DNA from 4 places in the Streptomyces sp. LN549 genome. Region 4 is predicted to be linked to each of the others. Evidence: riboswitches for the same ligand, from Rfam matches in the RefSeq annotation. Region 4 holds a riboswitch; each other region holds the start of a gene.

Region 1 (2,192 bases), 1.4 Mb from region 4:
ATCCGTACGCACGCGCTGTGGAAGGTCATGACCCACATGGCGTTGGCCCGCGGCCCGACGAGCTGCTCGACGCGCTCCTTCATCTCGCCCGCGGCCTTGTTGGTGAAGGTGATCGCCAGGATCTGGCCCGGGTGCACCCCGCGCTCGGCCAGCAGGTGGGCGATGCGGTGGGTCAGCACCCGGGTCTTGCCCGAACCGGCACCGGCGACGATGAGCAGCGGGGACCCGGCGTGCACGACGGCTGCGCGCTGCTCGGTGTTCAGCCCGTCGAGCAGCGCGGCGGCATCGACGACCGGGCGGTGGGCCCCGTCGCGGTAGTACGCGTCGCGGGGCGGCGGGGGCCCGTCGAAAACGCCCGCGAAGAGGTCCTCCGGCACCGCTTCGGGTGCGGAGTCCTCGGGGGGCGGCGGGGGCCCTTCCTCCGTGTGCTGGAGGCCGGCCAGGAAACTGTCGTCAAAGAGGCTGCTCATCGCTGTCCGAGTCTAGGGCGCCGCACTGACACTCCGGGCCCGAGTGACCAACCACGCACTCACGACCGGACACACAGAGCGAGCGGCGGACCGCACGGCGTGGGGGAATTCCAGGTCCACCGGGCCCACAGCACCCCGATCCGTCGAGGTCACGAAAATGTATCGGGCATATCGAACATCAACCTTCACAGCGGCACCATGAGTTGGCTAGCGTGCTCGTTCGGGCGGCCCGTACCCCCAGAGGCGATCCACGCCGACCGGGCGTCCACGCCGAATCCGGGCTGCCCGCATCAGGAGTCCGGAACCGGGGACCCACACGCATCACCGGGGTGAATCGGTCCGAATCCCCCACCAGGACCGTAGGGCAGCCTTCCGTTCCGCCCGAACCCGACAGCTAACCCGGTAGGCGGTCCACGGAAGGAGATGCCGGCCTTGGCGTCGCATCGCAAACCGCGCACCCTGGTGCGCAACACCGGCCCCGCCGTCGGGCTCACGACCGCCGCGCTGGCGTCGGTGACTCTGCTGTCCACGCAGAGCGCACTGGCCGCCCCGGCCCCCAAGCCCAGCATCGAGGACGTGCAGAAGAAGGTCGACGACCTCTACCGCCAGGCGGGCACCGCGACCCAGCAGTACAACCAGGCGAAGGAGGCGACGACCAAGCAGCGCTCCAAGGTGGACACCCTGCTGGACGACGTCGCCCGGCGCACCGAGAAGCTGAACGAGGCCCGCAGGACACTCGGCACCTATGCCGCCGCCCAGTACCGCGGCGGCGCCCTCGCCCCGACCGCCACCTTCTTCCTGGCCGACGACCCGCAGTCGTTCTTCGACCAGACCCATCTCATGGACCGGATGACCGAGCGCCAGACGCTGGCCGTTTCGGACTTCCGTACGCAGCAGGCGAAGGCGTCCAAGCAGCGGGCCGAGGCCGTGGCGAGCCTGGAGACGCTCACCGAGTCGCAGGCGACGCTGCGCACCAGCAAGCAGAACGTCCAGACGAAGCTGTCCGAGGCCCGCAGCCTGCTGTCGAAGCTGACCGCCGAGGAGAAGGCGCGTCTGGCGGAGCTGGAGCGCAAGAAGGAGGCGGAGGCCAAGCGCAAGGCTGCGGAACTGGCGAAGAAGCAGGCCGCCGCGAAGGCCGAGGCTGCCCGCAAGGCCGAGGAGGCCGCCAAGGAGGCGGACACCGGAAGCGGTACGGACACCGGAAGCGGGACCGGCACCGGCACCGGCACGGGTTCCGGGACCGACGCCTCGACCAAGGCCGAGAAGGTCATGGCGTTCGCCAGGGCGCAGCTCGGCAAGCCGTACGTCTGGGGGGCCACCGGCCCGGCCTCGTACGACTGCTCGGGGCTCACCCAGGCGGCCTGGAAGGCGGCCGGCGTCGACATTCCGCGGACCACCTGGGACCAGGTGAACGTCGGCACCCGGATCGCCACGGCGGACCTGCAGCCCGGGGACCTGGTCTTCTTCTACGACGACATCAGCCACGTCGGCATCTACAAGGGCGACGGCATGATGATCCACGCGCCGAAGCCGGGGGCGAACGTGCGCGAGGAGTCGATCTTCTACATGCCGATCTACGGAAGCGTGCGACCGGGCTAGACGGGCTTCCAGACCCAAGCCCGGGTCCGAGCCCAAGCCCAGGTCATGAGAACGCCGCTGTCCGGACCCCATGGGGTTCGGACAGCGGCGTTCTCATGCGCCGGTGACACGGCTCAGGTCCAG
Region 2 (2,192 bases), 2.1 Mb from region 4:
TGATCAACGGGGTCGTGCGGCGCAGCAACGAGCAGCTGGCTTCCGCCCGGGTCATCGCGGAGACCGCCATGCGGGCGGTGCTGCCGACGCCGTCCGACCGGATCGGCGGGCTGCATGTCGCCGCGCGGTACGAGGCGGCGCAGGCGGACGAGTTCGTCGGCGGCGACCTGTTCTCGGTCACGGACACCCCGCAGGGGGTGCGGCTGGTGGTCGGGGACGTGCGCGGCAAGGGACTGGACGCCGTGGAGGCGGTGGCGGTGATCATCGGGGCGTTCCGGGAGGCGGCCGAGCAGGAGGAGTCGCTCGAGGGCGTGGCGCAGCGGCTGGAGCGTGCGCTGGCGCGCGAGGCGAGCACCCGCGGCGGCCTTGATGCGGTCGAGGGGTTCGTCACCGCCGTGCTGGCGGAGATCCCGCCGGGTGCGTCCGTGGTGCGGATCGTCAACCGCGGCCACCCCGAGCCGCTGCTGCTGCACACGGACGGGGCGCTGGAGGTGCTCGGGCCTTCGGTGCCGGCGCTGCCGCTGGGGATGGACCTGGGGGTGTGGCCGGACCGGGCCGACGAGTGGGAACTGCCCGCCGGGGCGACGCTCCTTCTCTATACGGACGGCCTCTCCGAGGCCCGTGACGCCGAAGGGGTCTTCTACGCCCCCGCCGAGCGGCTGAGGGGGCGGATCTTCCCGGGGCCCGAGGAGCTGCTGTCCGCGCTGACCGATGACGTGCGGCTGCACACGGGCGGTGAGTCGACGGACGACATGGCGCTGCTCGCGGTCGGCCGGCCGGCCGAGGGCCAGCCCGACCGGCGCAGGACCGTGAAGATCGTCGGCCTGGGGGACGGTGGCGGATGAGCCCGAGCCTGAGCCCAGGGCCGGGTGCGGTGGGAGCGGTTTGGCTGCGATGCCACCGTCCGTAACCGAAGGGCATCCCTCCGCATAACATTTGACGCAACGTCAGAAAGCGGGTAGTGGCTGAAGGGTGATCAACTCGTCCGTTTCCACCCGGTTGTGTCCCGTAAAGTCCAGGCCAAAGACCTGAACGATCAGTGGGAACGGCTTGGAATCGGACCCCGGTGTCTATTAACGTTCGATAACGCAGCGCGGTTGTCCCAGCCGCCGTCAGTGGCGGCACCGTGCGCGAGCGCCGAATTCCGCAAGGGAACCGGGGAACCACCTACATGGGGTGAATCGGGCATCTCTGTCTTGTGACGAGACGGAGGAACCCGTAGGAGACCTTCCTGCTCCGAACCCGTCAGCTAACCCGGTAGGCGAGAAGGAAGGAAAGGAGTGCGCCCCCGTGGCGTCCAACAAGCCTGCCCCCGAAGCTCCCTCCCGGTTCGTGTCCGAGTACGGCGATGACTTCGCGACCCGGCCCGGCACCGTTGTCGGTGCGGAGCACGGGGCCGCCTACGCGACCGATCACGGGACCGATCGGGGCAGCGGCTTCGGAATCGACTTCCGCGCCGACGACTCCGGGCCCGACAGGGCCTGGGAGGAATGGAATCCCACCGAGGACTCCGTCCGTCCCGTGCGCGGCAAGCACCGCGTCGCCAAGCAGCGCAACGGTCTGGCCCGTAGCTCCACCGTCCTCGGCGTCGGCGTCATCGCGGCCGTCGGTGCGGGTGGCATGGCCACCGCCCAGAGCAAGCCGCCGGTCTCCATCTCTCTTCCCGATTCCATCTCGGACAATCTCCCCGACGCCAAGTCCCTCCCGGGCGTCGGCGCACTGTTCTCGGGTGAATCCGAGTCCGCGGCGGAGAAGGCCGTGGCCGAGACCGCTTCCGCCCCGCTGACGACCGCCGGCATCACCACCGCCGAGGCCGAGCAGGGCACCACCGACGCGGGTGAGGCCCTGCGCGCCCGCATCCTCCAGCAGGCAGAGCAGCAGCAGGACGCCGCCGACGCCGAGGTCAAGGCCGCAGCCGAGAAGGCCGCAGCCGAGAAGGCCGCCGCGGAGGCGAAGAAGCAGCAGGACGCCGCCGAGGCCAAGATCGCCGCAGAGAAGAAGAAGGCGGCGGAGGAGGCGGCGAAGAAGGCGGAAGCCCTGCGGCTCGCCAAGCTCGCCGCCAGTTACGCCATCCCCACCTCCTCGTACACGATCACCTCGACCTTCGGCGAGGCCGGATCGATGTGGTCCTCCGGCTACCACACGGGCCTCGACTTCGCGGCGCCCACCGGTACGCCGATCAAGGCGATCCA
Region 3 (2,192 bases), 5.7 Mb from region 4:
ACAGTTCATGTACCTGGAGCACGACGCGCCGGACCGGCCCATCCAGCTCTACATCAACTCCCCCGGCGGCACGTTCGGCGCCATGACCGCCGTCTACGACACAATGATGTTCCTCACCTGCGAGGTGGAGACCTTCTGTCTCGGCCAGGCGGGGGCCGGCGCCGCCGTGCTGCTCGCGGCGGGAGCTCCGGGCAGACGACACGCCCTGCCGGGCGCCCGCGTGGTGGTGCAGCAGCCCGAACTCGCCGAGCCGGTACAGGGGCAGCCGTCCGATCTGGAGATCGAGGCACGGGAGCTGGCCCGCATGCGCGAGACGCTCACCGGCATGCTGGCCCGTCACACCGGCCGCCCCGCCGAGCAGATCACCGCCGATACCGAGCGCGACCTCATCCTCGACGCCGAGGGCGCCAAGGACTACGGGCTGGTCGACCACATCGTCCAGAACCGCTCGCTGTCGCTGCCTCCGCACTCGACGCGGTGAATCCCCGATGCAGCCACCGGAGTTCGCTCCACTGCCCGCCCTGACCCGCGCGGAGGGCGAGTTCATCGACCGCTACCTGCAAGTCCTCGACCAGGTGGGCCGGATCAATCCGGCCCACGGCGGCGACACCTACGGCGCGCTGCGCGCCGCCCAGGCGCTGGCCTCGTACTCGGCCGCACTGCGGGACGCGCTCGCATTGATGCACGAGCGTGGCGAATCCCGGATCCACGCAGTCACGTTGACCCGGGCGCTGCGCGTGCTGGACGGCGAACGGCGCTCCGGGCGGATCACCCTCCCACCCGAGCCCCCTAGTTGATCAGCCCCTCGACCCGACACGCCCGACGCGTCGACCAAATATTCTCCCTCGTTCGGCGTAGACGTTACTTCGCCCGAGGGACAGCTCAATTTGCGCTGTCGCGGTGGACGATGGGTGAAATCTCCCGTTCCGTGGCTGGTGCGGCACCGGTCGGCGAGAGTCGACAGTTTGCCGAAAAGTCACCTTCCCACCCGAACGGGTCAGTCGTGATGAGCCTCACATATCGCCGCTTCCCCTCGGAAATCCGGCACTCGGTGAGTCAAGATCCCTGGGACGACAAGCCCCCGCCACCGCGGCGGGGCGGTCCGGGCGGACGCCGAGTCCTGCCGCCGTCCGGATGCCTGGTCGACAGGAGTGGATCGGCAGGAGTGGAGGACCCGAGCACAACGGGCCGACCGGACCTCCGGTCGTCCCTCGGGGTGAAGCCGCATCCGCGGCCGGGCAACTTCGCCAGCCCGAACCCGACAGGTCATCCTTCACAGGCGGCTGACGAAGGGTTGCGCATGAGTGCGCAGGTTCATGTCCCGTCTCTGCTCGCCCGGGCCACGACGGCCTCGGCCATGACTCTCGCCGCTGTCGGCGGCACGTTGTTCGTTCCCGGCGCCGTGACCGAAGCCCAGGCCGCGACGCATTCGATGAAGGCGCTCAACATCGCCGCGTCGAAGAAGGGGGCGCCCTACCGGTGGGGCGCCACCGGACCCAGCCGCTTCGACTGTTCCGGCCTGACGCTCTACTCGTTCAAGAAGGCGGGCAAGAAGCTCCCGCGCACGGCCCAGCAGCAGTACAACAAGACCCGCCACATCTCGTCCTCCAAGCGGCAACGCGGCGATCTGGTCTTCTTCCATTCCGGCCGCAGCATCTACCACGTGGGCATCTACGCGGGCAGCGGCAAGATCTGGCACTCGCCCAAGACCGGGGCCGTGGTCCGCCTGGAGAAGATCTGGACGAAGAGCGTCTATTACGGCCGGGTCCGCTGAGGCCCCGCCCCGGTCCGCTGCGGACGGGTCCGCCAAGGCCTCTCCCCCGTCCCGGCCCGTGCTCCCGCGTCAGTGCAGCAGCGGGCCGGTCACCAGGACCAGCCCCAGTGCGGTGAGTGCCGCGCCGCTGCCGCCCTCGATCGCCCGGGTGGTACGCGGCCGGCGCAGCCACCGGCCGAGGCGGTCCACCAGGAGCGCCACGACCGGGAACCAGATCAGCGCCATCAGCACGACGATCGCGGCGAGCAGCAGCGTCCTGGGCAGGGGCGCGGCCCCGGCCGGCACGAACTGTGGCAGCAGGCTGAGGAAGAGCACGGGCGCCTTGGGGTTCAGCGCATTGGTCAGGAATCCCTGGCGCAGTGCGCGGCCGGTTCCCATCGTGGCCCGCCCACCGTCTCCCTCATCCGGCCCCGGCTCC
Region 4 (2,192 bases):
GGAATGCGCATGTCCGAACCTCCGCCTTAATCCCCGCGAAACACGGCCGATCGACGCCTGTCCTGCGACTCTATTGCAATGCGGTCGCATTTCCGACGGCGGGTGGAAATTCATGAATATCTTTTGGTCACCGGCCGTTCGGGAACGACCGGTGCGGACCCGGCGCGGACTTGGTGCCGCATGGCGGCACGGCGAAGGCCCCGGCGTGGTGCCGGGGCCTTCGCCGGGTGTCTGGGGGTTGGTCAGACGGTGACGCCGTGGGCGCGCAGGTAGGCGACCGGGTCCACGTCGGAGCCGTACGAGGGTGTGGTCCGGGCCTCGAAGTGGAGGTGCGGGCCGGTCGAGTTCCCGGTGGAGCCGGAGAGGCCGATCTGCTGTCCGGCGCCGACGCTCTGGCCGACGGACACGCCGATCGAGGAGAGGTGGCCGTACTGGGTGTACGTGCCGTCCGTCATCCGCAGCACGATGTTGTTGCCGTACGCGCCGCCCCAGCCGGCCTCGACGACCGTGCCGGCGCCGACGGCGACGACGGAGCTGCCGGACGCGGCGTGGAAGTCGATGCCGGAGTGGCTGCCGGAGGACCAGAGCGAGCCGCTGGACTTGTAGCCGGTGCTCACGTACGAACCGGCGACGGGGAGCTGGAAGGAGCCGAGCCGGGTGCGCTCGGCGGAACGGGCGGCGCGGGCGGCGCTCTCGCGGGCCTCCTCGGCGCGGGCGGCGGCCTTCGCCTTCGCGGCCGCCTTGGCCTTCGCCTTCGCCTTGAGCTCCGCCTTCTTCTTCGCCTCGGCCTTCTTCTTGGCCGCCTCGGCCTTGGCCTTCTGCTCCGCGACGTCGGCCTGGTGCCGCTGCGCGTCCGCCTGTGCGCCGATCCGGTCGGCGAGGACGTTCTCGATGGCGATGACCTGGGTGAGGCCGGTCTCGCTGACGGCGGGGGTCTCGGTGCCCGCGGCGAGGGCCGGGGAGGCCAGTCCGCCGATGACGCCGGTGGTGGCCAGAGTCGCGATGCCGACGGCCTTCGCGCCGCTGCGCGTCAGACGGCCCGGGGCACGGTGCTTCCCGGTGGCACGGGTGAACGCCATGAAGTGGCTGGTCCTTTCCTTCCTTCTCGCCTACCGGGTTAGCTGACGGGTTCGGAGCAGGAAGGTCTCCTACGGATCCCCCGGCCTCGCACGAGGCGCGGGCGTCCGATTCACCCCAGGGACTGCGTGGGTCCCCGGCTCCCCAGGCTCGCGCCTGACGGGGACTCGGCGATGACTGCCCGGTACGTCGCGGATGCGGCATACGAGTGACGGACAGCGGAGCCGACGCTAAACGGGGGCACTTCCCTGCACCAAACGGACAGGCCGTTTTGTAGCACATCCCACAGGGCAGACAGGCAACCTCCCCCATAAAGCGGACAAAACGGAAGGTCCTGGCGGAGACGTCTCCGCCAGGACCTTCCGTTTGCCCCGATATCGAGTGAAGTAGCGGGTCGGCTCAGCCGGCCACGACCGATACCTCACCGATGCCGAGCGCCCTGACCGGGTCGGCGATCTGCGCCGCGTCACCGACCAGGACCGTGACCAGCCGGTCCTGCGGGAAGGCGTTGACCACGGCCGCGGTCGCCTCGACCGTGCCGGTCTCCGCGAGGCGTGCGTACAGGTGCGCCTGGTAGTCGTCCGGAAGATGCTGCTCGACCTGGTCGGCGAGCGTGCCCGCGACCGAGGCGGCCGTCTCGAACTTGAGCGGGGCGACACCCACGAGGTTCTGCACGGCCGTCTCGCGCTCGGCGTCCGTCAGTCCTTCGGCCGCCAGGGTCCGCAGGACCTTCCACAGGTCGTCCAGCGCCGGGCCGGTGGACTCCGTGTCCACCGAACCGCTGATGGCGAGCATCGCGGCACCCGTGGCCCCGGAGGCGGAGTCCGGGGCCGAGGAGCGCAGCACCTGGGCGAAGGCCCGCACGCCGTAGGTGTAGCCCTTCTCCTCGCGCAGCACCCGGTCGAGCCGGGAGGTGAGAGTGCCGCCCAGGCAGTACGTGCCGAGCACCTGCGCCGGCCAGACGCTGTCGTGCCTGTCGGCGCCGATGCGGCCGATCAGCAGCTGCGTCTGCACCGCGCCGGGGCGGTCCACGATCACCACACGGCCCGCGTCGTCGGCGGTGATCGGCGGGACGGGGCGGGGCTCTGCGGTGTTGCCCGACCAGTCGCCGACAG

What was found. A riboswitch is a leader RNA that binds a small molecule or an ion and turns the genes downstream of it on or off. The one in region 4 is predicted to bind cyclic di-AMP.
Region 1: another riboswitch for cyclic di-AMP. It lies ahead of SH922_RS24495 (NlpC/P60 family protein); the one in region 4 lies ahead of SH922_RS30435 (M23 family metallopeptidase).
Region 2: another riboswitch for cyclic di-AMP. It lies ahead of SH922_RS20900 (M23 family metallopeptidase); the one in region 4 lies ahead of SH922_RS30435 (M23 family metallopeptidase).
Region 3: another riboswitch for cyclic di-AMP. It lies ahead of SH922_RS04960 (C40 family peptidase); the one in region 4 lies ahead of SH922_RS30435 (M23 family metallopeptidase).

What each region holds. Positions count from the first base shown of each region.
Region 1 covers NZ_JAZHRI010000002.1:5,368,791-5,370,982, reverse strand. Annotated here, with positions in the region: gene pcrA (DNA helicase PcrA) at 1-470, opposite strand, end outside; cyclic di-AMP (ydaO/yuaA leader) riboswitch at 729-895, shown strand; gene SH922_RS24495 (NlpC/P60 family protein) at 894-2,069, shown strand; gene SH922_RS24490 (hypothetical protein) at 2,183-2,192, opposite strand, start outside.
Region 2 covers NZ_JAZHRI010000002.1:4,632,500-4,634,691, forward strand. Annotated here, with positions in the region: gene SH922_RS20895 (PP2C family protein-serine/threonine phosphatase) at 1-845, shown strand, start outside; cyclic di-AMP (ydaO/yuaA leader) riboswitch at 1,126-1,279, shown strand; gene SH922_RS20900 (M23 family metallopeptidase) at 1,291-2,192, shown strand, end outside.
Region 3 covers NZ_JAZHRI010000002.1:1,125,159-1,127,350, forward strand. Annotated here, with positions in the region: gene SH922_RS04950 (ATP-dependent Clp protease proteolytic subunit) at 1-481, shown strand, start outside; gene SH922_RS04955 (hypothetical protein) at 489-797, shown strand; cyclic di-AMP (ydaO/yuaA leader) riboswitch at 1,102-1,297, shown strand; gene SH922_RS04960 (C40 family peptidase) at 1,301-1,774, shown strand; gene SH922_RS04965 (LysE family translocator) at 1,844-2,192, opposite strand, start outside.
Region 4 covers NZ_JAZHRI010000002.1:6,781,644-6,783,835, reverse strand. Annotated here, with positions in the region: gene SH922_RS30440 (GntR family transcriptional regulator) at 1-11, opposite strand, end outside; gene SH922_RS30435 (M23 family metallopeptidase) at 243-1,079, opposite strand; cyclic di-AMP (ydaO/yuaA leader) riboswitch at 1,093-1,260, opposite strand; gene SH922_RS30430 (M16 family metallopeptidase) at 1,477-2,192, opposite strand, start outside.